One region of the Kribbella sp. NPDC058693 genome, then DNA from elsewhere that is predicted to be linked to it. Evidence: riboswitches for the same ligand, from Rfam matches in the RefSeq annotation. Region 1 holds a riboswitch; the other holds the start of a gene.

What was found. Region 1 has a riboswitch for ZMP and ZTP ahead of ACFWUU_RS35525 (5-aminoimidazole-4-carboxamide ribonucleotide transformylase). Riboswitches for the same ligand answer to the same signal wherever they lie in the genome.
Region 2: linked by a shared signal. The riboswitch ahead of ACFWUU_RS13295 (bifunctional 5,10-methylenetetrahydrofolate dehydrogenase/5,10-methenyltetrahydrofolate cyclohydrolase) and the one ahead of ACFWUU_RS35525 (5-aminoimidazole-4-carboxamide ribonucleotide transformylase) in region 1 are both predicted to bind ZMP and ZTP.

The regions. Positions count from the first base shown of each region.
Region 1 is NZ_JBHXSQ010000005.1:241,731-255,908, reverse strand. It holds gene ACFWUU_RS35535 (MMPL family transporter) at 1-1,971, shown strand, start outside; gene ACFWUU_RS35530 (AAA family ATPase) at 1,991-2,524, shown strand; partial or broken gene ACFWUU_RS35525 (5-aminoimidazole-4-carboxamide ribonucleotide transformylase) at 2,514-3,401, opposite strand; ZMP/ZTP riboswitch at 3,415-3,491, opposite strand; gene ACFWUU_RS35520 (nuclear transport factor 2 family protein) at 3,494-3,862, opposite strand; gene ACFWUU_RS35515 (class I SAM-dependent methyltransferase) at 3,868-4,590, opposite strand; gene ACFWUU_RS35510 (CHAP domain-containing protein) at 4,678-5,199, opposite strand; gene ilvD (dihydroxy-acid dehydratase) at 5,323-6,990, shown strand; gene ACFWUU_RS35500 (acetolactate synthase large subunit) at 7,275-9,026, shown strand; partial or broken gene ilvN (acetolactate synthase small subunit) at 9,027-9,530, shown strand; gene ilvC (ketol-acid reductoisomerase) at 9,693-10,712, shown strand; gene ACFWUU_RS35485 (trypsin-like peptidase domain-containing protein) at 10,826-12,013, shown strand; gene serA (phosphoglycerate dehydrogenase) at 12,130-13,728, shown strand; gene ACFWUU_RS35475 (O-methyltransferase) at 13,827-14,178, opposite strand, start outside.
Region 2 is NZ_JBHXSQ010000002.1:760,858-775,035, reverse strand. It holds gene ACFWUU_RS13315 (prephenate dehydrogenase) at 1-869, opposite strand, end outside; gene aroH (chorismate mutase) at 866-1,234, opposite strand; gene ACFWUU_RS13305 (helix-turn-helix domain-containing protein) at 1,319-2,206, opposite strand; gene ACFWUU_RS13300 (phytanoyl-CoA dioxygenase family protein) at 2,272-3,126, shown strand; gene ACFWUU_RS13295 (bifunctional 5,10-methylenetetrahydrofolate dehydrogenase/5,10-methenyltetrahydrofolate cyclohydrolase) at 3,134-3,976, opposite strand; ZMP/ZTP riboswitch at 3,997-4,081, opposite strand; gene ACFWUU_RS13290 (beta-N-acetylglucosaminidase domain-containing protein) at 4,081-5,829, opposite strand; gene ACFWUU_RS13285 (nitroreductase family deazaflavin-dependent oxidoreductase) at 5,862-6,284, opposite strand; gene ACFWUU_RS13280 (NUDIX hydrolase) at 6,306-6,914, opposite strand; gene prcA (proteasome subunit alpha) at 6,911-7,768, opposite strand; gene prcB (proteasome subunit beta) at 7,806-8,648, opposite strand; gene ACFWUU_RS13265 (ubiquitin-like protein Pup) at 8,657-8,866, opposite strand; gene dop (depupylase/deamidase Dop) at 8,925-10,445, opposite strand; gene ACFWUU_RS13255 (phosphotransferase) at 10,519-11,754, shown strand; gene ACFWUU_RS13250 (RNA polymerase sigma factor) at 11,791-12,378, shown strand; gene ACFWUU_RS13245 (hypothetical protein) at 12,375-13,244, shown strand; gene ACFWUU_RS13240 (hypothetical protein) at 13,241-13,582, opposite strand; gene arc (proteasome ATPase) at 13,727-14,178, opposite strand, start outside.

The DNA.
Region 1 (14,178 bases):
ATGGAGGCCGTCGGCAAGCTGCCCGACGTCGTCACCGCGATCGATCCGCTGGCGACCTCGCAGACGGCGTACATCTCGAAGGACGGCAGCATCGTCAACGCGCCGGTCTCCTTCTCGGTCGTTCCGGCGTCGCTCGACAAGTCGTACGTCGACAAGCTGGACGCGGCCGTCCAGCCGGCCCGGGCCGCCGGGCTCCAGGTCGAGTACGGCGGGGGCACCGGCCAGATCGGGAAGCAGGCGGACGACGGCCCGTCGGAGGCGATCGGTCTCGCGCTCGCGCTGTTGCTGCTGTTCCTCATGTTCCGGTCCGTGGTCGCATCCGGGCTGCCATTGGTGTCGGCCGTGTTCAGCGTCGGCGGCGGGCTGGCGGTCCTCGGGTTGCTCGCGGCCGTGAAGGACTTCCCGGTCTCCGCGCCGACGGTGGCGACCCTGCTCGGGCTCGGTGTCGCGATCGACTACGGCCTGTTCCTGGTGTCGCGGCATCGAGAGCAGCTGGACGACGGCATGGGGGTCGTCGAGTCGGCGGGCCGGGCCGAGTCCACCTCCGGCGCGGCGATCTTGGTTGCCGGGGGCACCGTCGTGATCGCGATCCTCGGGCTGTACGTGTCCGGCGTACCGTTCGTCGGCGCGCTAGGCCTGTCGTCGGCGATCGTGGTCGCGGTCACCGTGCTCGCCGCGCTCACGCTGATCCCGGCGCTGCTCGGTCTGGCGAAGTTCACGGTCCTCAATCGCAAGGACCGGCATCACCTCGCCGATGAGCGCGAGTTGGAGTCGTCGCTCCCGGACGAGACGGCGATCGCCGAGCACCGCGCGGAGGAACGCGAACGCCGAGACGCCAAGCACGAGCAGAGCGCGTTCGCCCGCTGGGGCCGCAAGGTGAGCGATCGGCCGTGGCCGTACGGCATCGCCGCGACGCTGGTGCTGCTCGTCCTCGCGATCCCGTTGCTGTCGATGAACCTCGGCCAGCTCGACGCCGGCACCGATCCGGCCGCCGATTCCAGCCGGAAGGCGTACGACCTGATCGCGCAAGGGTTCGGCCCCGGCGCCAACGGTCCGCTGACGGTCGTCGTACAGCTGCCGTCCTCGGGTGACAAGCAGACCTTGCTGAGCGGGCTCTCATCCACCTTGCAGAAGACGCCGGGGGTCGCCGCGGTCCAGCCGCCGAGCACGAACAGCGCTGGTACGACAGCCATCATCAACGTCATCCCGACCACCTCGCCGTCGGCTGCGGAGACCGAGGACCTGGTCAACCGGATCCGCGACGACGTGCTGTCCGGCCAGCAGGAACCGACGTACGTCGTCGGCACCACGGCCGGGTACGTCGACTTCACCGAGAAGGTCGGCAGCCGGATGCCGTGGCTGATCGGGGCGGTCGTGGTGCTTGCGTTCCTGCTGCTCACGGTCGCGTTCCGCTCGTTGCTGATCGGAGTGAAGGCGGCGATTCTGAACCTGCTGTCGGTCGGCGCGGCGTACGGCGTGATCGTGGCGGTCTTCCAGTGGGGCTGGGGATCGTCGCTGGTCGGGATCGACGAGAAGGTGCCGATCCCGTCGTTCGTGCCGATGCTGATGTTCGCGATCGTGTTCGGGCTGTCGATGGACTACGAGGTGTTCCTGCTGTCGCGGGTGCACGAGGCGTGGATCGCGACGAAGGACAGTCACCGAGCGGTGGCGATCGGGATCGGCGCGACGGCCCGGGTGATCACCACCGCGGCCGCGATCATGATCGTGGTCTTCCTGAGCTTCGTGCTCGACGACGACCCGACGGTGAAGATGCTCGCCGTTGGCATGGCGGTCGCGGTACTGATCGATGCCAGCGTGGTCCGGATGATCCTGGTCCCGTCGGTGATGACGCTGCTCGGCGATCGGGCGTGGTGGCTGCCGCGCTGGCTCGACCGCATCGTCCCCGACATCCAACTCGAGGGCGGTCCGCAACCGCCGCCGCAGCCGGCTCGGGAGGTCGAGCACGTCTGACCGGGTACGGTCGGTCGGCATGAGCGATGTGCTTCTGCTGACCGGCCCGTCCGGCTCGGGCAAGACCACTGTGGCACGACTCGTCGCCACTGACGCCTCTGGTCCCACAGTGCATCTGACGACCGACGAGTTCTACCGCGCCATCCGCACCGGCTTCGTCGCGCCGTGGCTGGCCGAGGCACAGCACCAGAACGAGGTGGTGGTCGACGCGATCGTCGCGACCGTGGGCGTCTACACACGCGGCGGGTACGACGTCGTGGTGGACGGGATCATCGGGCCGTGGTTCCTCGGCCCGTTCCGCGCGGCGGCGGCCGATTGGCGGATGTCGTACGTCGTACTGCGTCCGGACCTGGACACGACGCTACGGCGCGGTCAGGCGCGCGACGGGGTCGAGTTGACGGACGTCGACGCGCTCACCGGGCTGCACGGCGCGTTCGCGGACCTCGGCGAGCTCGAGGCGCACGCGATCGACACGTCAACGCTCGATCCCGCCGCGACGGCCGCCGAGGTCCGCAAAGCTGTTGCCTCCGGCGACTACCTGCTCAGTGCCTGAACAGCCGTACGCCGGTCGCACGCCAGCTGATGCCGTACTCCGCGCACGCGGCGGTGACCTCGGCCGAGCGGATCGAACCGCCCGGCTCGGCGATGTGCGTCACGCCGTACCGGTGCGCCTCCTCGACGTTGTCGGCGAAGGGGAGTGCGCCGTCGGACACCATCGACACGCCGGTGAGTGGCTCGCTCGAACGACGTGACCACCACAGCGCGGCCTTCTCGCCGGCGAGCCGGGTGCAGTCGACGCGGGATTGCTGGCCGGCCCCGACACCGATGGTCATGCCGTCCTTCACCAGCACGACGGTGTTGGATTGGGTGTACCGGGCAACGATCATCCCGAGCTTCAGATCATCGGAGAGGTCAGCAGGCAACGGCAGGTCGTCGCGCTGCTGCGTGAGTCGCATGCCGTAGATCTCGCGTACTTCCTCGGCCGGCGGCTCGAAGTCGGGGTCCGCCTCGAGGACGAGGTACGTGCCGCGCTTCTTCGCCGCGAGGACCTCGACCACGCCCTCGTCGTACCCGGGCGCGATGATCCCGTCCGACACGACCCGCTTCAACACAGCCGCCAGCTCCGCGTCCACCGGATGCGAGACCGCCACGAAGTCGCCGTACGACGACTTCGGATCCGCGTCCCGCGCCCGGGTATAGGCCTCGGCGACACTCCCGCCAAGAGCCGCCCCGGCCGGCGACACATGCTTGTACGACGCGGCCGCCGGCGTACCGAACGCCGACGCAGCCTCGCGCACCAGCTGCCACCCGGTCAGCGCATCCAGCACGTTGATGTACGACGGCTCACCCGCCACGACCGTGAACGGCGCCCGATCGACCGGCACCATCACAGCCGACTGATGCGGATTCATCCCATAACGCACGACAACCTCCGAACTCGTTCGGAGGCGCCCAGGCGGACGACGCCTTACTCTTCGCTCCCCGGTGGTAACCCACCCTCGCCAGTCGCGCTGCCCTCAGCCTACGTCCACACACCGGTCCAGTCGTACAGCGGCGCCGTCGTCGCGTACTCGCGGAGATACGCAATACGCCCCTGGTCGACCCGCGCGACGGTCGCCCCGTCGAACGCGCCAGGCTCGCCCTTCCACGTGCACTCGAAATGCCACTCGGCAACCAGTACGTCGCCGGCCGCGGCCCGCGAGGTGATCTCCCACGCGTCGACGGTCCCGCCCGCGCCGAACCAGGCATCCATCCACTGCTCGACCCGCGGTTTGCCGCGGTAGACCGGCCCGTAGCACTCGATCACGACGCAGTCGTCGGTCAGCGTCTCGAGTACGGCGGCGCTGTCGTGCCGGCGCCATCCGTCGATGTACGCCTCGAGCTGGTCCACGGTCGTCAACTCCTGAGTGCGTGGAAGATCAATAGCCGCGAGTCCTCGGTCGCCGGCTCCTGTTGCCAGTTGCCGTGCACCGCGACGTCGACCAACCCCGCGGCTGCGAGGTCGGCGGTGATTGCCTCGGGGGAGCGGAAGTAGAGCGTGTTCCGGTAGACGGCGTCGTGGCCGTCGGGGAAGACGTTATGCGCGTCGAACACCACGCGGCCGTCGGCGACCTCGATCAGGTCGAGCCATTCGACGAGGTGTCCGACGGACGTGTCCCGTTCGCCGTACGTCGCCTCGCGGGTCCACTGCTCCCACGCACGTGCTGCCGGATTCCGCGACTCGAAGCTGATGACACCGCCGGGCCGGAGCGCGTCCGCGAGCGCGCTGAACGCCTCGGCCTGGTTGCCGACGTGCATCATCGTGTTGCCCGTGCTGATCACGAGGTCGGTGTCGTGCGTCGGCTCCACGGCACGGAAGTCTCCGTCGATCCAGGTGACTGCGTCGGCGCCCGGCTGACGGCGCGCGTAGTCGAGCATCGTGGCACTTGGATCCACGCCGATCACCACCCGACCCGGCGCGACGAGCGAACGGGTCAACAGACCCGTGCCGCAACCGAAGTCCACAACCTTGCGGGCATCCGCGGCCAGTGCGCGGTAGTAGGCATGGTCATCACCGGGTGGGTTGTCGAGGTCGTACAACTCCACCAGCTGCTCGTCGCCGTACGCATCGTCACTCACCCGCGAATGCTAGAAGCGGATCCGCCGGACGACAACGAAATAAGAGCCGGTGCGGTCGGCGAGAACCGCACCGGCTCGTCGATGGGACTACTGCGCCGAGACCCAGCCGTAGATGTTCCCGGGCCGGCCGGCGTTCTTCGCGTGCTTCGGATCGAACGGCCCGAGCTTCTGCACCTTGTCGTGCGAGTTGCCTTCGACGGTCGTGATCTTCCCGTTGCCAGTAGCAACTACAACACCGGTGTGCAGACTGGTGCTCGTGTTCTGCGGCCCGGTCCCGTAGAGCACGATGTCGCCGGGCTTCATCCCGCTGTTCCCGGAGTGCGCCCGACCCTTGCGCTGACCCCAGGTGTAGATGTCACCGGTGAAGCCGTAGTTCGGGATGTCACTTCCGGCCTTGCGCCAGGTCCAGGTGGCGAAATGCGCACACCAGGACTCACAGGCGCCGTACGGATTGCAGTTACTGCCAGGCGGCGTCTCACCCTGCCCAACCTCACCGTTGGCGGCGTTGACGATCTTGGTCCGGGGATCAGCCGCTGCCGCAGTGAGCGACAGCGAGCCCAGCAGGGAAAGGACGACAGCGGACAACAGGAGTCGCAATGTGGGGCGCATCAGCTTGCTCCGTTTCGGATTGGGACAAATCCCCCCAGGCGGCTAGCACAATGAGTATGTAATTAACTAACCACACAAAGCAATCACAGTGTCGTTAAGTTACGAAGGCATAGAGTGAGGCGCATGGTCGATGTGAAGCCTCGGAGTCGGACGGTTACCGATGGGCTGGAGGCCACTGCCAGTCGTGGCATGCTTCGGGCGGTCGGGATGGGGGACGACGACTGGGTCAAACCGCAGGTCGGGGTTGCCTCCAGCTGGAACGAGATCACCCCGTGCAACCTGTCCCTCGACCGGCTCGCCAAGGCCGTCAAGGACGGCGTGCACGCGGCCGGTGGGTATCCGCTGGAGTTCGGCACGATCAGCGTGTCCGACGGGATCTCGATGGGTCACGTCGGCATGCACTACTCCCTCGTCAGCCGGGAGATCATCGCCGACTCGGTCGAGACCGTGATGGAGGCCGAGCGGCTCGACGGCTCGGTGCTGCTGGCCGGTTGCGACAAGTCGTTGCCCGGCATGCTGATGGCGGCCGCGCGCCTGGATCTGGCAAGTGTCTTCCTGTACGCCGGTTCGATCATGCCCGGCCGGCTCGGGGACAAGGACGTCACGATCATCGACGCGTTCGAGGCCGTCGGCGCCTGCGTACGCGGCCTGATCACCCGCGACGAGGTCGACGCGGTCGAACGCGCGATCTGCCCGGGCGAAGGCGCCTGCGGCGGCATGTACACCGCGAACACGATGGCCGCCTCAGCTGAAGCCCTCGGTATGTCGCTGCCGGGCTCAGCCGCTCCGCCTGCCGTCGACCGCCGCCGCGACGGCTACGCGCGGAAGTCCGGCGAGGCCGTGGTCGGCCTGCTGCAGAAGGGCATCACCGCCCGCCAGATCCTCACCAAGGAAGCGTTCGAGAACGCGATCGCCGTCGTGATGGCGCTGGGAGGTTCGACGAATGCGGTCCTGCATCTGCTGGCCATCGCGAGGGAGGCGGAGGTCGAGCTGACCCTCGCCGACTTCAACCGGGTGGGCGAGAAGGTTCCGCACCTCGGTGACCTCAAGCCGTTCGGGCGGTACGTGATGACCGACGTGGACCGCGTCGGCGGGATCCCGGTCGTGATGCGCGCCCTGCTCGACGCCGGCCTACTGCACGGCGACTGCCTGACCGTCACCGGCAAGACGATGGCGGAGAACCTGGCCGACATCGCCCCGCCGGACATCGACGGCACGATCATCCGCGCGCTCGACAAGCCGATCCACCACACCGGCGGCATCACGATCCTGCACGGCTCGCTCGCCCCGGAAGGCGCGGTCGTCAAGAGCGCGGGCTTCGACTCGGACGTCTTTGAGGGGACGGCCCGCGTCTTCGACGGCGAGCGCGCCGCGATGGACGCCGTACCGGATCTCAACCCCGGCGATGTGGTCGTGATCCGCTACGAAGGGCCGAAGGGCGGGCCGGGGATGCGCGAGATGCTCGCGGTCACCGGCGCGATCAAGGGCGCCGGTCTCGGCAAGGACGTGCTGCTGCTGACCGACGGCCGCTTCTCCGGCGGTACGACGGGACTCTGCGTCGGACACGTCGCGCCCGAGGCCGTCGACGGCGGACCGATCGCGTTCGTCCGCGACGGCGACCGGATCACGCTCGACGTCGCGAACCGCACCCTCGACCTGCACATCACTCCCGAAGAACTCGAGAGCCGCAAGCAGGGCTGGACCCCGAAGACACCGGCGATCACCAAGGGCGTGCTCGGGAAATACACGCGGCTGGTCCGGTCCGCGTCCGAAGGAGCTGTCTGCATCTAGGGACGGCTGTATCAAATGGTGAGACACGGAGACGCCCAACTTGACCAGGTCGCGGTCTGCGGGCGAATAATGCCTACATGCGATCGATTCTCCTCGTACTTGTGCGGCGCGCCGACTGACGCGACCACCGAGTCGAGCGCGCCCCTTCAGCCAACCCGGCCGAAGGGGTTTTTTGTTGCCAATGCGACTATCTGCGACCCAGATGAGCAACGTCAGCAACCACAAGCGAGGATGGATCGGTCGCGACAAAAGCAAACATCGTGACAGGACAGGAAGGCTCTCTCATGAGTGAGCAGCTGACCGGGGCACAGGCTCTGATCCGCGCACTGGAACATGCCGGAGTGGACACCGTCTTCGGCATCCCGGGCGGCGCGATCCTCCCGGCGTACGACCCGATGCTCGACTCGACCCAGATCCGCCACATCCTGGTACGTCACGAGCAGGGCGCCGGCCACGCCGCCCAGGGGTACGCCGCCGCGTCGGGCAAGACCGGCGTGTGCATGGCGACCTCGGGGCCCGGCGCGACGAACCTGGTGACGCCGATCGCCGACGCCTACATGGACTCGGTGCCGATGGTCGCGATCACCGGTCAGGTCGCCGGCGCCGCGATCGGCACGGACGCCTTCCAGGAGGCGGACATCCGCGGCATCACGATGCCGATCACCAAGCACAACTTCCTGGTGACCGACCCGGCCGACATCGCCACCACGATCGCCGAGGCGTTCCACATCGCCTCGACCGGTCGCCCCGGCCCGGTGCTGGTCGACGTGACCAAGGATGCGATGCAGACCCAGGGCGTCGACTTCCAGTGGCCGACCGAGCTCGCGCTGCCCGGCTACCGGCCGGTGACCCGCCCGCACCCCAAGCAGGTGCGTGAGGCGGCCCGCCTGATCGCCGCGGCCGAGAAGCCGGTGCTGTACCTCGGCGGCGGCGTGATCCGGGCCCAGGCCAGCGCCGAGCTGAAGGAGCTCGCCGAGCTGCTCGGTATTCCGGTGGTCACCACGCTGATGGCCCGCGGCGCGCTGCCGGACACCCACGAGCTGCACTTCGGGATGCCCGGGATGCACGGCTCGGTGTCCGCGGTCGGCGCACTGCAGCGCTCCGATCTGCTGATCACGCTCGGCGCGCGGTTCGACGACCGGGTGACCGGCAAGCTCGACTCGTTCGCCCCCGAGGCGAAGGTCATCCACGCCGACATCGACCCGGCCGAGATCGGCAAGAACCGCGCCGCCGACGTCCCGATCGTGGGTGACTGCAAGGAGGTCATCACCGACCTGATCGCCGCGTTGCGGACCGAGATCGCAGCCTCCGGCCGCACCCCGTCGTACGACGCCTGGCGCAACCAGCTCGAATCGGTGCGGGCGAAGTACCCGGTCGCGTACGACGAACCCGAGGACGGCACGCTGTCCCCGCAGTACGTGATCGAGCGGATCGGCAAGATCGCCGGACCGGACGCCGTGTACACCGCGGGTGTCGGCCAGCACCAGATGTGGTCCGCGCACTACCTGCCGTTCGAGAAGCCCCGGCACTGGCTGAACTCCGGCGGCCTCGGCACGATGGGGTACGCCGTGCCGGCCGCGATGGGCGCCAAGGTCGCGCGCCCGGACAAGACCGTCTGGGCGATCGACGGCGACGGCTGCTTCCAGATGACCAACCAGGAGCTCGTCACCTGCGCGCTGGAGGGCATCCCGATCAAGGTTGCCGTGATCAACAACCAGTCGCTGGGCATGGTCCGGCAGTGGCAGACGCTGTTCTACGACAAGCGCTACTCGAACACCGACCTGCACTCGGCCCGGATCCCGGACTTCGCCAAGCTGGCCGAGGCGATGGGCGGCGTCGGGCTGCGCTGCTCGGACAAGGAGTCCGTCGACGCCACCATCGACAAGGCGATGTCGGTCACCGACCAGCCGGTCGTCGTGGACTTCGTCGTGCACCGCGACGCGATGGTGTGGCCGATGGTCGCGGCCGGCACCAGCAACGACGACATCCAGATCGCCCGCGACATGGCGCCGAAGTGGGACGGGGAGGAGCTGTAAATGTCGAAGCACACGTTGAGCATCCTGGTCGAGAACAAGCACGGTGTGCTGGCCCGGGTGGCCGCGTTGATCTCGCGGCGGGGCTTCAACATCGATTCGCTCGCGGTCGGTCCGACCGAGCACCCCGAGGTGTCCCGGATGACCATCGCGGTCAGCGTGGACGAGCAGCCTTTGGAGCAGATCACCAAGCAGCTGAACAAGCTGGTGAACGTGATCAAGATCGTCGAACTCGAACCCAGCCAGACGGTTCAGCGCGAACTGCTGCTGGTGAAGGTGAAGGCGGACACCCTGACCCGCGGACAGGTGCTGGAGACCGTCCAGCTGTTCCGTGCGAAGGTGGTCGACGTGGCACCGGACGCGATCACGATCGAGGCGACCGGCAATCCCGAGAAACTCGAAGCCATGCTCCGGGTGCTGGAACCCTTCGGCGTCCGCGAGCTGGTGCAGTCCGGCATGGTGGCGATCGGCCGGGGCAGCCGCTCCATCTCCGACCGCACGCTGCGGCCGGTCCCGGTGCCGCCGCCGCACGTCCAGTCGGGTCCTCCGACCGTGCAGGCACGACCCGCCGAACGTACACACCACCCGGTGCCGGGCCCGCCGCCAGGCCGAGCCGCGGCCGCCGTACCGAATCAACACTAAGGAGAAGTGCCGCAAGTGGCAGCTGAAATGTTCTACGACGACAACGCCGACCTGTCGGTGATCCAGGGCCGCCACGTGGCCGTCCTCGGCTACGGCTCCCAGGGCCACGCCCACGCGCTCTCGCTGCGCGACTCCGGCGTCGACGTCCGGGTCGGTCTGCCGGAGGGTTCGAAGAGCCGGGCCAAGGCCGAGGCCCAGGGCCTGCGGGTGCTCAGCCCGGCCGAGGCGGTCGAGGAGGCCGACGTCATCGTCGTACTCGCGCCGGACCCGGCCCAGCGCAAGCTCTACAAGGAGGCCATCGAGCCGAACCTGGTCGACGGCGACGCGCTCGTCTTCGGTCACGGCTTCAACATCCGGTTCGGCTACATCAAGCCGCCGGCCGGCGTGGACGTGTTCATGGTCGCCCCGAAGGGCCCGGGCCACCTGGTCCGCCGGGAGTACTCCGAGGGCCGCGGCGTACCCGTGCTGGTAGCGGTCGAGCAGGACGCGACCGGCAAGGCGTGGGACCTGGCGCTGTCGTACGCGAAGGGCATCGGCGGTCTGCGGGCCGGCGGTATCAAGACCACCTTCACCGAGGAGACCGAGACCGACCTGTTCGGTGAGCAGGCCGTCCTCTGCGGTGGCGTGTCGGCGCTGATCCAGAACGGCTTCGAGGTACTGACCGAGGCCGGCTACCAGCCCGAGGTCGCGTACTTCGAGTGCCTGCACGAGCTCAAGCTGATCGTCGACCTGATCTACGAAGGCGGCATCGCCAAGCAGCGCTGGTCGGTGTCCGACACCGCCGAGTACGGCGACTACGTGTCCGGTCCGCGGATCATCGACGCATCGGTCAAGGCCCGGATGAAGGAGGTCCTCGGCGACATCACCGACGGCACCTTCGCGGCCCGCTTCATCGCCGACCAGGACGCCGGCGCGCCGGAGTTCGCCGAGTTCCGCAAGAAGAGCCAGGAGCACCCGATCGAGGCCGTCGGCAAGGAACTGCGCGGCCTGATGGCGTGGGTCAAGTCGCACGACGACGACTACGTCGAGGGCAGCGCCGCCCGCTGACACACCAGCTGTCGGGGCCCGGACCATCCAGGTGGATGGCCCGGGCCCCTTCCTTTGACACAATGTGTGACGGTTGTAGTTCGAGCACGTGATTGCGGGGGAGGTGACCGGCGGTGGAGGACGGCAGGAACGGGCTGCCGCGGCCGCCTCGGCGGATCCCCGCGAACGCCGGTTCGCTGACGCAGCTGGAGGTCCCCAGCCGGCCCGCCGCACCCCAGCCGCCCGGCCGCCGGCCGTGGCTCTTCGGCCGGATCCTGGCCGGGTTCGTCGTACTGCTGGTGATCATCGCGGCCGGCGCGGGTGCAGGCTGGTTCGTCCATGAGCGACGGCTGGGGATGAACACCGACGAAATCCTGAAGTCGGCCGGCCCGGCGGTGGTCCGGGTGCTCGCTACGACGTGCGGCTCGAGCGGCGAGGCATCCGGCGTACTGATCGACAACGGGCGGGTCCTGACCGCGGCGTCGGCGGTCGCGAACCCGCGGTCTATCGTGATCGTGACGTCGGACGGCCGGATCCGGCGAGCGAACCTGCTCGGCACCAGCGCGGACGGCGTCGCCGTACTGCAGTCGATCGGTCTCGACGGTACGCCGATGCACCTCGCGGCCGCCGATCCCGACCCGAAGGCGCAGCGCGCTCTGATCGGCTACACCGCCGCGGGCAAGCAGACGATCAACCAGGTCGGCTCGACGGCCGACCCGCGGGCGTTGAGCGAGGTCATGAACGCGGCCAAGCTCGGCGGCCCGGTTGTCGACAAGTCCGGCGGCCTGATCGGGCTCGTCACCGGCGCGACGGTGCAGGCCAGCGCTATCGTCCCGCTCGAGAAGCTCCGGGGGTACGTCGCCGCGTCGCCGTTGGGACTCGACCTCGCGACGGCCGGGACCTGCGCGCTGTCGCGCGGTCCGCAGGCCGCGGTCGTTCCGGCTCTGCAGGTCGCCAGGACGCCGCTGAACGTCGAGGTGCAGCGGTTGTTCGGCAACTACGTCACGCTGGAGAACCAGCAGGACTTCCGGGCACTGCAGTCGCTGTACTCGGCGCGGTTCGCCAAGGGCATGACCGAAGCGCGGGACCTGAACAACCACAGGACGTCGTACTTCTTCAACCCGAGGATCACCGACGTCGCACCGGACGGCTCGTACGCCCGGATGGCGTACGACATCCTGTTCGCGCCGACCGCGACCGGTGCGGGCGGCCAGAACTGCAACCGGCTCGACGTGCGCTTCCAGCTGGTCCGGGTGGACGGCAAGCTGCTGATCGACCGGACCGTGCCGATGGCGACCCCGGTGAGCTGCGACAGTGACTGACCGTCATCCGGGCCCTCCAACAGCCCCGGATGCGGACGCGGTACCATCGAGGCAGCGGGCACAGCGCGGTGCTCTGAAGATCACGAGCCCCTACCGCTTCTGCAGGAGATTCCTCCATGACTGACGTAACCCGGCCCGTCGTCCTGATCGCCGAAGAGCTCAGCCCGGCCACCGTCGAGGCGCTCGGCCCCGACTTCGAGATCCGCCACGCGAACGGCGCCGACCGCGCCGAGCTGATCCCGGCCATCGCCGACGTCGACGCCATCCTGATCCGCAGCGCCACCAAGGTGGACGCCGAGGCGCTCGCCGCCGCGAAGAAGCTGAAGGTCGTCGCCCGCGCCGGCGTCGGTCTCGACAACGTCGACGTGAAGGCCGCCACCCAGGCCGGCGTGATGGTCGTCAACGCGCCGACCTCCAACATCACCAGCGCCGCCGAGCTCGCGGTCGCGCTGCTGCTGGCGTCCGCGCGCCGCGTCCCGGCCGCGAACGAGTCGCTCAAGAAGGGCGAGTGGAAGCGCAGCAAGTACTCGGGTGTCGAGCTGTTCGAGAAGACCGTCGGCATCGTCGGCCTCGGCAAGATCGGCGTCCTGGTCGCGCAGCGGCTGGCCGCCTTCGGCATGAACGTGATCGCCTACGACCCGTACGTGCAGGCCGGCCGGGCCGCGCAGATGGGCGTCCGGCTCGCCACCCTGGACGAGCTGCTGGCGACCAGTGACTTCATCTCGGTGCACCTGCCGAAGACGCCGGAGACCATCGGCCTGATCGGCGACGAGCAGCTGCACAAGGTCAAGCCCGAGGTCATCATCGTGAACGCGGCCCGCGGCGGCATCGTCGACGAGCAGGCGCTGTACAGCGCGCTCAAGGAGGGTCGCGTCGCCGGCGCCGGCCTGGACGTGTTCGCGAGCGAGCCGTGCACGGACTCGCCGCTGTTCGAGTTCGAGAACGTCGTCGTCACCCCGCACCTCGGCGCGTCCACCGACGAGGCGCAGGAGAAGGCCGGTATCGCGGTCGCGAAGTCGGTCCGGCTGGCGCTGTCGGGCGAGCTGGTCCCGGACGCGGTCAACGTCCAGGGCGGCGTGATCGCCGAGGACGTCCGCCCGGGCATCGGGCTGACCGAGAAGCTCGGCCGGATCTTCACCGCGCTGGCCGGTGGCGTCGCGCAGCAGCTCGATGTCGAGGTCCGCGGCGAGATCACGCAGTACGACGTGAAGGTGCTCGAGCTGGCCGCGCTGAAGGGTGTCTTCGCGGATGTCGTCGAGGACAACGTCTCGTACGTGAACGCGCCGCTGCTGGCGGCCGAGCGGGGCCTCGAGGTCCGGCTCGTCACCGACCACGACAGCCCCGAGCACCGCAACCTGATCACGCTGCGCGGCACGCTCGCCGACGGTGTCCAGGTCTCGGTGTCGGGCACGCTGGTCGGCGTACGGCAGTCGGAGCGGCTGGTCGAGATCGACGGGTACGACGTCGAGATCGAGCTCGCGGCGCACCTGGCCTTCCTCACCTACGAGGACCGTCCGGGCGCGGTCGGCCAGATCGGCCGCATCCTCGGCGACGCCGACGTGAACATCGCCGGCATGCAGGTCAGCCGCGACCGCAAGGGCGGCAAGGCCCTGGTCGCGCTGTCGGTCGACTCGAAGATCGCCCCGGCGGTCCTCGACGACATCGCCGCCGCGGTCCAGGCCGACACCGCCCGCACCGTGGACCTCGAGGCCTGAGTCACACGAACGACTGATTTACTGGAGGCGGCCAGCCGCCCGCAGGCGCATGGCGGCCGGCAAGGGCCCGGGCTCAATAGCCCGGGCCCGCTTCAGTTCTAGTGGCGGGTCGCCAGCAGTACGGCGGCGTCCGGCGCCACCATCACCTCGACGGTGGTGAAGCGCTTGTCCATCAGCCATTCCTGCCGAAGCGTGTCGACGCGGCCCTCGTACATCGGCGGCCAGACCGCTGACGGCGTGAAGTCGTCCAGTACGACGAAGCCGCCGGGCTCGACCACGTCCGCGATGATGTCGCGGGCCGACAGCTTCGCCTCGCGCGCGTCCACGAACAGGAGTGCGAACGGTCCGCGCTCGATCAGCGCGGTCCAGTCCGCCGAGACGACCTCGATCCGCTCGTCGGCCGCGAACAGCTCCGCGACTACCTGCGCCAGCTGCGGATCGCTCTCCGCG
Region 2 (14,178 bases), on a different contig from region 1:
ACCAGGACCGTGACCAGGTCGATGTGCGGCGTACCGTGCTTGCCCGGTACGCGGACCGCGCCGGAGACGCCCTGGCCGAGGATCGCGGTCAGCTCGTCGCCGGCCTCTTCCTTGCCTAGGGCAACGAGGAGGCGGTCGAGCTCGCCGCGGATCTGCTCCAGCAGGCCGGTCAGCGCACCCGAGTTCGCGGACACGATCTGGGTCCACAGCGTCGGGTCGCCGGCCGCGATCCGGGTGACGTCCCGGACGCCCTGACCGGACAGCTCGAGGTGGGACGACGGTGCGTCGGCCAGCGTGCCGGCAGCGAGCGCCGACATCAGGTGCGGCAGGTGGGACACGCGAGCGACGCCGAGGTCGTGGTCCTCGACGGACATCTCGACGGTACGGGCGCCGGCGGCCTCGGCCAGACGGCGTACGAGGTCTACCGCATCCGGCGAGCTGGTCTCGTGTGGCGTGATCGCCCAGGTGGCGCCGTCGAACAGGTCAGCACGCCCGGCGAGCGGGCCGTTGCGCTCGGAGCCGGCCATCGGGTGGCTGCCGACGTACCGGCTGAGGTCGCCGGTCAGCCTGCGGGCGTCGGCGAGTGGCTTGGACTTCACGCTGGCCGCGTCCGTCACCACCGCGTCGGTCTGCTGAAGCTGCTCGGCGACCACCGCGCCGACATGGTCAGGCGGTACGGCGACCACGACCAGCTGCGGCTCGATCTGCACCAGCCGCGAGCCGGCCCCGATCCGCTCGGCCATCAGCGCGTTGTCCGGGTTCCCGTCGACGAGCTCCACGACGACACCCAGCCGGGCAAGCGCGAGGCCGATCGACGTACCGATCAACCCGGTGCCGACGATGCGAACAGGACCCCGTAGTTCGGTCACTGGGCGCCGGTCAGGTCTGGGCGGAGCGCGACGGCGCCGTGGAGGTAGACGTGCTGGATCTTGTCGCGGGAGCGTGAGGTCTCGGTGTGCACCATCAGCCGGACCACCCGCGGCAGCGCGTGCGGCACCGGGATCTCCTGCATGCACATCAGCGGTACGTCGGTCAGCCCGATCTGCCGCCCCGCGACCGCCGGGAACTCCGAACGCAGGTCCGACGTGACGGTGAACAGGATGCTGATCAGATCCTCGTTCTCCAGATCGTTCGCCTCCAGGACCGCCTTCACCAGCTCCGCGGACCGCTCGAGCAGGTGCTCGCGCTCGTCCACGTCCAGCTGGGTGGCACCCCGGATCGCCCGTACCGCCACGTGCTTGCCTCCTCGATGTTTGTCTCCCCAACCCTAGGCCAGAGTAATCAAGGAGTGGACAGCCGTCTCGGATCGTGCACGTGGTCAGCCGTTCCGGGCGGCCTCGAGGAGCCGGCGGGCGATCGGTAGCAGCCCCGCCTCGCGTACCGGGGCGAGTGGATCGGACAGCTGGCGACGGCGGCGGAAGCTGCCCGGCGGGTCGCCGTACGCGAGGGCGAAGCGACGCGAGAAGTGGTACGGGTTGCTGTAGCCGCAGTCGGACGCGATCTCCCCGATCGTGGCGTTGGTGCGTTGGAGAGCGGTCGCGGCGCGGGCCAGCCGGATCAGATCGAGCGCGTACGCCGGTCCGCATCCGTAGCGCTCCCGGAACAGCCGGTGCAGGTGTCCGGCGGACAGGTTCGCCGCGGCGGCCAGCTCCGGGACGGAGACGATCCGGGGACCAGTCGCCCACACCGCGGCGACATGGTCGACGACGCGCTGCACGGCATCCGGCAGCTCCGCACGTTGCCGGCCGTCCGGAGCGCTGACGAAGACCTCCAGCATGCTTGCAACCAGTCGATCGCTGTGGCCCCGCTCAGCCGTGCTGTCCAGCAAGTAGCTGCACAGCTCGCCGAGCAGGCCCGGATCGGACATCGAACGCACCCAAGGCCACCTCGACGGATCGCCGAGGTCGCCGAAGTCGTCGATCTGGAAGTGCACGTACGCGTGCCGCGAGTGGTGATCACAGTCCCAGATATAGGCGTCCCGATTCCCACGCCTCGCAAGCGCGACCGTCCCCGGGCGCAACTCGTGCTCGACCGTCGCCTGCAGGACGCCGGCGTCGTACACATCGGTCCGCCAGATGGCCGACCCGTGGAGGATCCAGAGCAGCTCGAAGTTCGGCAGCCGGCGCGGTCCGTACGTCGCCCCTGGCGCGTAGTCCGCGATCTGCACCAGGGAATTCACGCTGACCGCCGGTGCTCGCGATGTCACGAACAGATAGTAAAGCGCTTGCCGGCGACATTGGCCGGCTCGGCGTCCTCTGTCACGGTGGCTAGATGCATTTCACCGAGGTCAGCGACGAGTTGGTCGAGTCCTTCCGGCGAGACGGTTTCGTCGTACTCGACCAGGCCCTGCCTGCCGAACAAGTCAGCGAGCTCCACGTCGCCGCCGAGCAACTGTGCCGGGGCGAGCTCGGCGCCGTCGAAGGCGCTCCGGCTCCGGAGTCCACCGACGATGTCCTGCGCCGGTTCCTCTGCATCCACCACCCACACAAGGTGTCCGACGCTGCCCTTGCGGCGCTGCACGCGCCGCGGGTGGTCGAGACGCTCACGGCCGTCATCGGGCCCAACGTCAAGGCGATGCAGTCGATGCTGTTCATCAAGCCCGAAGGCAAGCCTGGGCAGGCGTGGCATCAGGACGAGTTCTTCATCCCGACCAGGGACCGCTCGCTGACCGCGGCCTGGATCGCACTCGACGACGCCACCGTCGAGAACGGCTGCCTGTGGGTGCTGCCGGGCTCGCACCGGCGCGGCGTGCTTTATCCGGATCGCGAGCAGGACGACCTCCGCTTCGACTGCACGGTCGAGGCGTTCGACTTCCCGTACTCCGACGACGACGCGATCCCGGTCGAGGTATCGGCGGGCTCGGCGGTGATCTTCAACGGGTACCTGCTGCACCGGTCCCTGCCGAACACCGGCCGGCACGGACTCCGGCGAGCACTCGCGAACCACTACATGAGCGCCGAGTCGCTGCTCCCCTGGCAGACCGTGCCGGACGGCGTACATGTCGGCAAGCACGACTACCGCGACATCGTGATGGTCGCCGGGACCGATCCGTACGCCTACAAGGGCATCGACGACCTGGCCCGGCCGCACTCGCGGCCGGACAAGGACGGCGGCTGCGACCGCTAGCCGACTGCTATCCGAGCTGTGCCTCGGCGGCGTCGACCGTCTGCTCGAGCAGCAGCGCGATCGTCATCGGCCCGACGCCGCCCGGGACCGGGGTGATCAGGCGAGCCACCTCGGCCGCCTCCTCGAAATGCACGTCCCCGACGTTGCCCTCGTTGTACCCGGCGTCGACCACGACCGCGCCCGGCTTCAGCCAGTCGCCGCGGACGAAGTTCGCCTTACCGACCGCGGCGATCACGACGTCCGCGGTCCGGACCAGCTCGGGCAGGTCCCGGGTCCGCGAGTGCGCGTAGGTCACCGTCGCGTTCGATGCCAGCAGCAACATCCCGGCCGGCTTGCCGAGGATCGGGCTGCGGCCGATCACCACGGCGTGCGCGCCCTCGAGCGGTACGTCGTACGCCGCGAGCAGCCGCATGATCCCGCCGGGCGTGGCCGAGCGGAACCCGGGATCGCCGAACGCCATCGCCGCGAACGACAGCATCGTCACGCCGTCGACATCCTTGCCCGGGTCGATCGCCTCGAACGCGGCCCGCTCGTCGATCTGCGCCGGCACCGGATGCTGGAGCAGGATCCCGTGCACCTCCGGGTCCTCGGACAGCTTCCGGATCTCCGCGACCAGTTCCTCGGTCGTGGTCTCGGCCGGCAGTACGACGCTCCGCGAGGCGATCCCGGCCTTCTTCGACCGGTTCTGCTTCATCCGCACGTACGTCGCCGACGCCGGGTCGTCGCCGACGAGCACGGTCGCCAGGCAGGGCTGCACGCCGTACTTCTCCTGCACGGCAGCGGCCCGCTCTGCCGCCTTGGCCACCATCTCGGCGGCGAGGTCGGTCCCGATCATCAACTCAGCTGTCATCTGGCGCACTCCTCTGACGTCGAAGGTGCCCAGGCGCGCGGCGAAGCCGGATGGCAGACCGTTCCCCGGTGGTGGTCCACCTCAGCGCCAGTCGCGGTCCGTCCTCAGGATACCGACCCCGTCGCCTGGGCTACGAATGCGTCGGCCACCCCGTCGCCGATCCGGAGCGGGACCTTGCTGTGCGGAAGGCGGACATCGCGGATCTCGTTCGCCTGCGTGATCAGGTGCTCGATCTCGTCCCGGGCAGTCGCGACGTCCGACTCGTTGCCCTCCGCCTGCGCCTCGAACACGCGCAGCGCCTGCCGCAGCGCCCCACCCCAGTAGAACGACGCGTCCAGCCACGAGTCGGTCTCGGCCTCGAACTCCGGGTCGATCACGCCGCTGCGGATCTGAGCGGACGCGTTCTCGATCGCCTCCAAGTACGGCTCGAGCTCGGCGATCGCCCCGGCCAGGTCGCCGCCGTCCCAGGTCGCTTTGAAGGCCGCCAGCTTCGCGGCCAGCACCGGCGCATTGGTCAGGTGCAGCTTCCCGTCGTACGTCGTCAGGTCCGCGAACACCTCCAGCGCCGCGATCGTGGCCGCGTCTCCCCCGGCGCGCTCGGCGATCGCGCGATGCCAGGACGCGTCGGCGTCGTACGTCGCGGGCTTCCAGCCGAACTCGGCGAACGAGTACAGCGCGAGCTTGCTGGCCGCGGCCTGGTTCATCGGGTTCGAGATGACGCCGACGACGTGCTCGGCGAGGCCGGGCTCGCGACCTGTGTACGGCGCCAGCAGGATCCGGCCGTGCGCGTAGTCGTTGACCGGGTAGTTGTCCCAGATCAGGATGTCGTGCCCGAACACCGCCTTCGCCGCGGCCGCTTGTGCGCTCGTGATCTGCTCCGGAACGACCGCAGTACCCGTCCAGTGCACAATCACGGCGGGATCGAGTTGCTCGCGCAGGGCCTGCTTGTACGGCGTCTCCTCGACGTCGTAGTACTCGGTCGGGACCATCTGCAGCGGAGCCACGTCCGGCTTGGTCGCGATCCACTCCCGCTGGACGCGGTTGCACAGGTCGGCCTGCGCCGCACCGGCCGCACCACCACCTGAGCCGTACTTCGTGGCGTCCTCGTCGGAGTGCCATTTCTCGTACTCGATGTCGTCCAGCGGCACGTTGAACACCCGTACGCCGAGCGCGTACAGCGCCTCGAACTTCGCGATCAACGCCTGGAAGTCCTCGTCGGAGGTGTAGGCAATCGACAGGCCGGGCGACAGCGCGAAGGTGAAGTCGACCTTGTTGCGCTGCGCCCGCTCGATCAGCTCGCCGAGCTCGGCCAGCTTGTCGGCCGGGTACGGGTCACGCCACTGCTCGCGGTGGTACACGTCGTCCTTCGGCGCGTACTGGTAAGTGTTCAGCTTGTGCGCGCCGAGGTAGTCCAGGTGGTCGAGGCGGTCGGCGTGCGACCACGGGGTGCCGTAGAAGCCCTCGATCGAGCCGCGGTACGGCAGCGTCGGCCAGTCACGGATCTCGACGCCGTCGACGTGGTTGCCCTCGACAAGCTGGTCGAGGGTCAGGGCCGCGTAGTACGTGCCTCGGATGTCGACGCCGTCGAGGACGATCTGGTGGTCACCGACGGCAACGACGTACCCCTCGGTCGGCAGACCGGCGGCCGGTTCGACGTCGAGGCCGGTGCCGCCGAGATGGACGGTCACTGCGGCCTCGCCGTCGATGATCGTGGTCACGCCGGCGCGGGTCAGGGTGTCGCGGACGATCCGCTCGGCGTCGGGATCGGTGGTCGGTCCGTGTACCAGACCGACCGTGCTACCGAGGTCGAATCCGTCCGGACGCGTGCTGGTCTGCTGAGGGTCAGGGGTCACAGCCCTATCCACTCAGCGCGCGGACCTGCCCGTCAAGACACCCGGGTCAGCTTGAGGACCGGGATCGTGCGAATGCCCGCCGTACGGACCTCGTACTCCGCGAACCCCGGGTAGCGCCGCGCCTGCTCGGCGTAGATGCGGTCGCGGTCGGCGCCGGTCACGTCGTCGACGGACACCTTGTAGGTCTCGGTGCCGACCTCGACGACGCCCTCGCCGGCGGAGACCAGGTTGCGGTACCAGTCCGGGTTCGTCGGCGCGCCGCCCTTGCTGGCGAACACGTAGATGACGGCCGGGTCGGTCTCGTCGGCCAGGTACATCGTCGGGGCGATGAACTCCTGTCCGCTCCGGCGACCGATGTGGTGCAGCAGCACCATCGGGGCGCCTTCGAAGTTGCCGCCGACCTTGCCTTCGTTCTCCCGGAACTCAGTGATGACGTTCGTGTTCCAGTCGCTCATATCGTTTCCTCCGCAGATTTTCTAAAGCAAGCCTGCGTGGTCCAACGCGAGATAGGCGGCATCAATTCCGGTCATCGCACCCGGAGTGCGCAGCTCGGCACGGAACGCGTCCACGGTCAGCTCGACCGGGACGCAATCCTCGGCCTCGTCGAGCTGTTGTTTGCCGTCCGGGCGGCAGCCGCGCGCGATCGCGACGTACTTGCGGAAGGTCGAGGACGCCGCGGACCACTGCCAGCCGACGACGTCGAGCGTCTCGCAGGTGTAGCCGGTCTCCTCCTCGAGCTCCCGCGCGCCGGCGACGGCAACGTCTTCGCCGGGCTCCACCAGGCCGCCCGGCAGGTTCGTCACCACGGCGTCCGGGCCGGCGCGGAACATCCGGATCGTGACGATCCGGCCCTCCGGCGTCAGCGGCAGCACGGTGATCCCGGACGCGATCCCGGCCTCGGGGCCGAGGACGTCCCACTCGACCTCACGGCCGTCGGGCATCCGGTACCGCCGCAGCCGCACGGTCAGGAAGCGCTGGAAACCCGGCTCCTCCTCCAGCAGCTCCCACGGAACGGGATCGGCGGGCCGAGACGACTCAGCCGCCACGTTGTCGGTGACGGCTGAGGTCTCGTGCTGGTCCGTCACAGGGGACGGTTGTCGTCGGGATCTTCCGGCGGAGCGATCGGTGCGTCATCCGCCGGCGGGGCGACCGCGGAGTCGTCGGCCGACGCAGTCGTCTCCGCGCTGTCGTCCTTATCGGCGGCGTCGGTGTCGGCCGGCGCGGTGGGCTCCTCCGCAGGACGCGACTCGGACAGGATCCGGGCCAGCGTCTCCTCGGAGATCCGCTTGAACTTGCGCACCTGCGTCCGGGTCCGGTCCAGGACCGCGACCTCGAGCTGGTCCGGCGTCAGCTGCCGGACCTCGGTGCCGTCGTGGCCGAGCGCGTCGACCGCGAGCCGGAGCGCGCCCGCGAGCGAGATGCCCTCGGAGTAGTGCTCGCCGATGTAGTCCGCGACCTGGTCGGCCGGGCCGCCCATCACGGCGTACCCCTGCACGTCGGCGATGGAGCCGTCGTACGTGAGCCGGTAGACCTGGTCGTCGGACGGAGCGGCGCCGATCTCGGCGACCAGGATCTCGACCTCGAGCGGCTTCTCACCGCCGGAGGAGAAGATCGCGCCGAGCGTCTGCGCGTACGCGTTGGCCAGCGCCCGGCCGGTGACGTCGCGCCGGTCGTAGGAGTACCCGCGCATGTCGGCCAGCCGCACGCCGGCGATCCGCAGGTTCTCGAACTCGTTGTACCGGCCGACGGCGGCGAACGCCATCCGGTCGTAGATCTCGGCCACCTTGTGCAGCGCGGGCGAGCGGTTCTCGGCCACGAACAGGATGCCGTCGGCATATTGCAGCGCGATCGCGCTGCGGCCCTTGGCGATGCCCTTCCGGGCGAAGTCGGCCCGGTCCCGCATCAGCTGCTCGGGCGAGACGTAGAACGGAACGCTCATCGAAGGTGTCGTCCTCTTATCAGTCGAAGGGCGGGGGTCAGGTCAGGGACGTCGCGGCCGGGCCGTCGGGGCGCCGGTGCCGTTGGCTCCAGGCCGCGTCGACGAGCGCCGCCACCTCGTCCTCGGGCAGCCGCCGGTAACCGTCCGCGGTGACCACGCCGACCACCGGGAAGATCCGCCGGAGCATGTCCGGGCCGCCGGTCGCCGAGTCGTCGTCGGCCGCGTCGATCAGCGACTGGATCATCACCGTCACGCAGTCGGTCTCGGACAGGTCCTCGCGGTACAGCTTCTTCAGCGCGCCGCGGGCGAACAACGAGCCCGAGCCGACGCTGTAGAAGTGGGTCTCCTCGTACCGCCCGCCGGTCGGGTCGTAGGAGAAGATCCGGCCGCCCTTGATGTCCTGGTCGTACCCCGCGAACAGCGGCACCACGGTCAGGCCCTGCATCGCCATCGGCAGGTTGCCCCGGATCAGCGCGCTGAGCCGGTTGGCCTTGCCGTCGAGGCTGAGCGTCGCGCCCTCGAGCTTCTCGTAGTGCTCCAGCTCGACCTGGAACAACCGGACCATCTCGATCCCGAACCCGGCCGAGCCGGCGAACGCGACCGCCGAGTACTCGTCGGCCGGGAACACCTTCTCGATGTCACGCTGGGCGATGATGTTGCCCATCGTGGCCCGCCGGTCGCCGGCCATGATCACGCCACCGGGGAAGGTGGCCGCGACGATCGTCGTACCGTGCGGGACCTCACTGGACAGGTCACCCGAACCCAGGGCCCGTCGTCCCGGCAACAGGTCGGGCGCGTGCCCGGCCAGGAAGTCCATGAACGACGAGCCACCTGGGGTCAGGAAGGCTTCCGGCAACCGGCCGGAGGCATCAGAAGTCATCGAGCGGTTCACTCCCCACCCTTTTGCACGAATCCGCGGACGAACTCCTCGGCGTTCTCCTCGAGGACCTCGTCGATCTCGTCCAGGATCGAGTCGACGTCCTCGTCGAGTCGCTCTTTGCGCTCCTGGACGTCCTCCGACGCCTCGACCTCCTCGACCTCTTCCTCGGTCGACGAACGCTTGGGCTGCTTGTGCTGCTGCCCGCCGTCTTTCGCCATGGCACACACCTCCTAGAACCGCTGGAAAGGTCGCCCAACCGACCCTTCTATAGCGACCCTACCCGGCGGCGCCCCCAGTAATGGTGCGAACCAGGTCACTGGCGGTGTCGCATTGGTCAAGAAGTGCGCCGACATGCGCTTTCGTACCCCGCAGCGGGTCCAGCGTCGGGATCCGTTGCAGTGACTCCTTACCCGGCAGATCGAAGATCACCGAGTCCCAGGAGGCGGCCGCGACCTGCGGCGCGTACTGCTGCATGCAGCGGCCGCGGAAGTACGCGCGGGTGTCGGTCGGCGGGTGCGCCACCGCCATCCGGATCTCCTCGTCGGTGACGATGCGCTGCATCCGGTTGGATTTCACCAACCTGTAATACAGGCCCTTGTCCGGGCGGAGATCGGCGTACTGCAGGTCGATCAGGTGCAGCTTCGGGTCGTCCCACTCGAGACCGTCGCGATCGCGGTACTGCTGGAGCAGTTTGTACTTCGCGACCCAGTCGAGCTGGTCGGACAGCTTCATCGGGTCGATCGCGAGCTGGTCGAGGATCTGCTCCCACCGGTGCAGGATGTCCTTGGTCTGCCGGTCCGCGTCGTCGCCGTACTTGTCCTCGACGTACTTGCGGGCCTGCTCCAGGTACTCCGCCTGCAGCTGGACGGCGGTGATCTTGCGGCCGTCCTTCAGCGTCAGCAGGTGCGTGCAGGACGGGTCGTGGCTGACCTCGTGCAGCGCGGAGACCGGCCGGTCGACGCCGAGGTCGTCGGTCAGCCAGCCGTCCTCGATCATCGCGAGCACGAGCGACGTCGTACCGACCTTCAGGTACGTCGAGATCTCGGACAGGTTCGCGTCGCCGATGATCACGTGCAGCCGACGGTACCGGTCCGGATTCGCGTGCGGCTCGTCGCGGGTGTTGATGATCGGGCGCTTCAACGTCGTCTCCAGGCCGACCTCGACCTCGAAGTAGTCGGCCCGCTGGCTGATCTGGAACCCGTGCGCCGCGCCGTCCTGGCCGATGCCGACCCGGCCGGCGCCGGTGACCACCTGACGGCTGACGAAGAACGGCGTCAGGTGCCGCACGATCGACGCGAACGGCGTGGACCGGCGCATCAGGTAGTTCTCGTGCGAGCCGTACGACGCGCCCTTGTTGTCGGTGTTGTTCTTGTAGAGGTTCAGCTGCGGGGCGCCTGGGATCAGCCGGGCCTGCCGCGCGCCCTCCATGATCACCAGCTCGCCGGCCTTGTCCCAGACCACCGCGTCCCGCGGGTTGGTGGTCTCCGGAGCGGAGTACTCCGGATGGGCGTGGTCGACGTACAGCCGGGCGCCGTTGGTGAGGATCACGTTCGCCAGGCCGGTCTCCTCGTCGGTGAGCTGGCTGGAGTCCGCCACCTCCCGGCTCAGGTCGAATCCTCGCGCGTCGCGTAACGGGTGCTCCTCGTCGAAGTCCCACCGCGTCTTGCGCGCGAGCGGCTGCGTCTGCGCGTAGCCGTTCACCACCTGGCTCGAGGTCAGCATCGGGTTGGCCCCGGGCTGGCCCGGCACCGAGATCCCGAACTCGGTCTCGGTACCCATGATCCGCCGAACACTCATGCGAACGAGCCTACGCGGTACCGGCGACTAAAGGGGTTGCTGTGTCCACAGGGTTACATGTGAGACTGCGCCCGTGGACGAATTGGTGGCGATCCTGGACCGGGACAACCATGTCACCGGTTCCGCGCCACGGTCGGTGATGCGGCGCGACAACCTGCGCCATTCCGCCACCGGAGTAGTCGTCCGGAATACGGCCGGTGACATCTACGTGCACCGTCGTACACCGATCAAGGACCTGTACCCGAGCCGGTACGACTTCACTGCCGGCGGGGTCGTCGCGGCCGGTGAGGACCCGTTCCACGCCGTCGTACGGGAGCTGGAGGAGGAGCTCGGGATCTCGGGCGTCGAGCTGACGCGGTTGCCGGAGGGTGACTACGCCGACGACCACACGCAGTACCACGCCTACCTGTACACGTGCGTCTGGGACGGCCCGGTGCGGCACCAGCCGGAAGAGGTCGAGTGGGGCGCCTGGATGTCCCCCGCCGAGCTCGTCGCCAAGCTGGACGACCCGTCGTGGTCTTTTATGCCAGACGCGGTGGGCCTGCTCGGAGACTTCGTCCGGAGTCTGGCGACCATCGACCAGGGCTGGGACAGCGACGCCTGGATCGAAGGTCCGTGGATCAACCGCTCCCCACGGCGGCCCGAGGTGCGCCCCCGGCTGCTCGCTGAAGCCACGCTCCTCCCCTGGCTCGCCCCGCAGCTGCCCCTGCCCGTCCCGGTGCCCGAGCTGAGGGACAACGGCGTACGGCACCTGATGCTGCCCGGCTCACCTTTCACCGACGGCGGCACGGCGACGGGCCGCGAACTGGGCGCCTTCCTCAGGGCCCTGCACGCTGTGGATCCGGTCGAGGCGGTCGCGCGTGGTGCGCTGGACGCGGCCACGGCCGATGCCGAGAAGGCGGTGTTCCTGAAGGAGTGCAAGACCCAGATCGTGCCGCTACTGCCATCTGAAGCACGCGGTCGCGCCATCGACTTGCTCGACCGCGTGGCAAACGTCCGGACATCCTTGATCCATTGCGATCTCGGCCCGGACCACATCCTCATGGCCGACGGTCAGATCACCGGCATCATCGACTGGACGGACGCCGTCATCGGCGACCCCGCACTGGACCTCTGCTGGCCCCTCAACGGCGCTCCAGCAGCACTCAGGACCGGTCTGATCGAGGTGTACGAACCCACCCCTGACCAGGTCGAACGCGCCGCGGACTGGGCTCGCCTCTCCCCCTGGTACGGCGTCCACCGCGGCCTGCTCCTCGACCTGCCGGACGACGTGACGAATGGCCTGCAGGACATCCTGAACCGGCTCTGATGCAACCATCCGCCGGCTGTCCGGTCATTAGAGGGTGTGAAGACCACCCTGACTGACGATACGGAGCTCTGGGAGCGATTGCGCGTCGGGGACCATTTCGCGCTCGGCGAGCTGTTCGACCGATACGCGGACGACGTACGGGCGTTCGCGTTCCGGCGTACCGCGTCCTGGAGCACCGCCGACGATGTGGTCCAGTCGACGTTCCTCAGCACCTGGCGACGCTTCCAGCGCAACCCACCCGGTCCGCTGACCGCGTCGAGCGCCCGCGGTTGGCTGCTCGTCGTGGCGGGCAACGAATGCCGGGCGCTGGCTCGTACGGCGGCCAGACTGCACAACCTGCTCACCCGCCTGCCTGACCCTGCACCCGACGACGACCATGCACCCGACGTCGTCCGCCGTCTGGACGACGAACGCCAGATGTCGGCGATCCGGCGCGCGGTGGCCGAACTCCCCCGGCACGAACGCGAGACCCTCGAGCTCGTCGTCTGGTCCGGACTCACCACAGCCGAGGCCGCGGACGCGCTCGGCGTACCGGTCGGGACCGTCAAGGCCCGACTCCACCGCACCCGCCGCCGCTTCCCCGACCTGTTGACCCGGGTCGCCCTTAACGAGGAGCTCTCATGAACACCCAACTCGAACCACCGCGGGTTCCGCCGTTGAGCGCGGCGGAGCGGTCCCGGCTCCGCAATCAGGTGATGGACAGGACCCGGCCCGGCGATCACCGCCCCGGCCGGCGGTGGATCGCCCCGGCGGTCGCCGTCGGAGCCGTCGCCGCCGTCGTGGCCGGAACGCTGGTCGTCGCTCAGAAGTCACCCGACGACACCGGAGCGGCCGGTACGTCGACCGCGTCGCCCGAGGCCAAGGTGGGCGTCGATCTCGGCCCGGTGCCGAAGGCCGACGTGGCCAAGATCGTCGCCGACTGCCAGTTCCCGAACGAGCCGGGGCCGGCCCAGCTCGTCTGGAGCCGCCACGTCCGGGGTATCACCAAGGACAGCACCGCGCTGGTGGCAGTGGCCCTGGACACGAAGAAGTCGACTACGCAGCCCCCGGTGATCAACGGCCGTCGCAAGCCGGGGGGCGGAGGAGCGCCGTCCACCGCCAAGCTCGGGTACCGGTACTGCATGACGCGGACGCCGCCGAGCGGCAAGCTCGGCGCGATCGGAGCGGTCGGGCGGGTCGACGACAAAGCCTGGCGAACCCAACCCACGGCGCAGCGCGCGTTGGTGGCGCTCGGCACCACGGACGGCGACTTCACGAACGACCTCACCACGCTGCAATCGTGGCGGCTCTACCGGGCCCACCCGGATGTCGCCAAGGTCGAGGCGCGGTACGTATTGAACGGCAAGACCGGTCCGTGGACCAGCGGTGTCGTGAGCGACGGCTTCGCCTACATCGAGGTCCAGGCGAACGGGAAGTTCACCGTCGGCCAGAAGCTCAAGACCGAGGTCCTTGCCTTCGACGCGCAGGGGCACCAGCTGCCGATCGGCTAGCGCATGCGGCGGGACATCGTCCGGGCGAAGTTGATGCTGACCAGTCCGATCCAGGCGATCAGTACGCCGAAGGGCCCGATCATTCCGGCCGCGATCGCGGTGATCGGGATGGCCGCGACGATCGATACGATCGCCAGCGCCAGGCCGCCGGGGTCGGTCTCGCGGCCGGGATGCCGTCGCGGGGCCGGCTCGGGCAGCGAACCGACGCGTCGCTGGACATCCCTGGCATCGAGCTTCTCCAGGAAGCTGTCGATGATCTCGTTCTCGTACTCCGGCCCCAGTTCCTGCCGTGCCGCGACCGCGGCCCGCAGGTCCTTCCGCACCTCATCCGTCGCCATAACAGCAAGCTAAGGCCGCGCGACCGCCGTACCAATCAGGGAAACCCCCCGATCGCACCGGGTGTTATACCTACCCCTCACGACAAACGAACCGCCCCTGGACCCGTTGGTCCAGGGGCGGTTCGCGGTGTCCTACAGGTTGTCTTACAGGTACTGACCGGTGTTGGTCGCCGTGTCGATCGACCGTCCGGGCTCGGTGCCCTGCTTGCCGGAGATGAGCGTACGGATGTAGACGATCCGCTCGCCCTTCTTGCCGGAGATGCGGGCCCAGTCGTCCGGGTTGGTGGTGTTCGGCAGGTCCTCGTTCTCCTTGAACTCGTCCACGCAGGCCTGCAGCAGGTGCTGCACCCGCAGGCCCTTCTGGTTCTCGTCGAGGAATGCCTTGATCGCCATCTTCTTCGCCCGGTCGACGATGTTCTGGATCATCGCGCCCGAGTTGAAGTCCTTGAAGTACAGGACCTCCTTGTCACCGTTGGCGTAGGTGACCTCGAGGAAGCGGTTCTCGTCGGCCTCGGTGTACATCCGCTCGACCGTGCGCTGGATCATGCCGTCCACGCACGCCTGCCGGTCGCCGCCGAACTCGCCGAGGTCGTCGA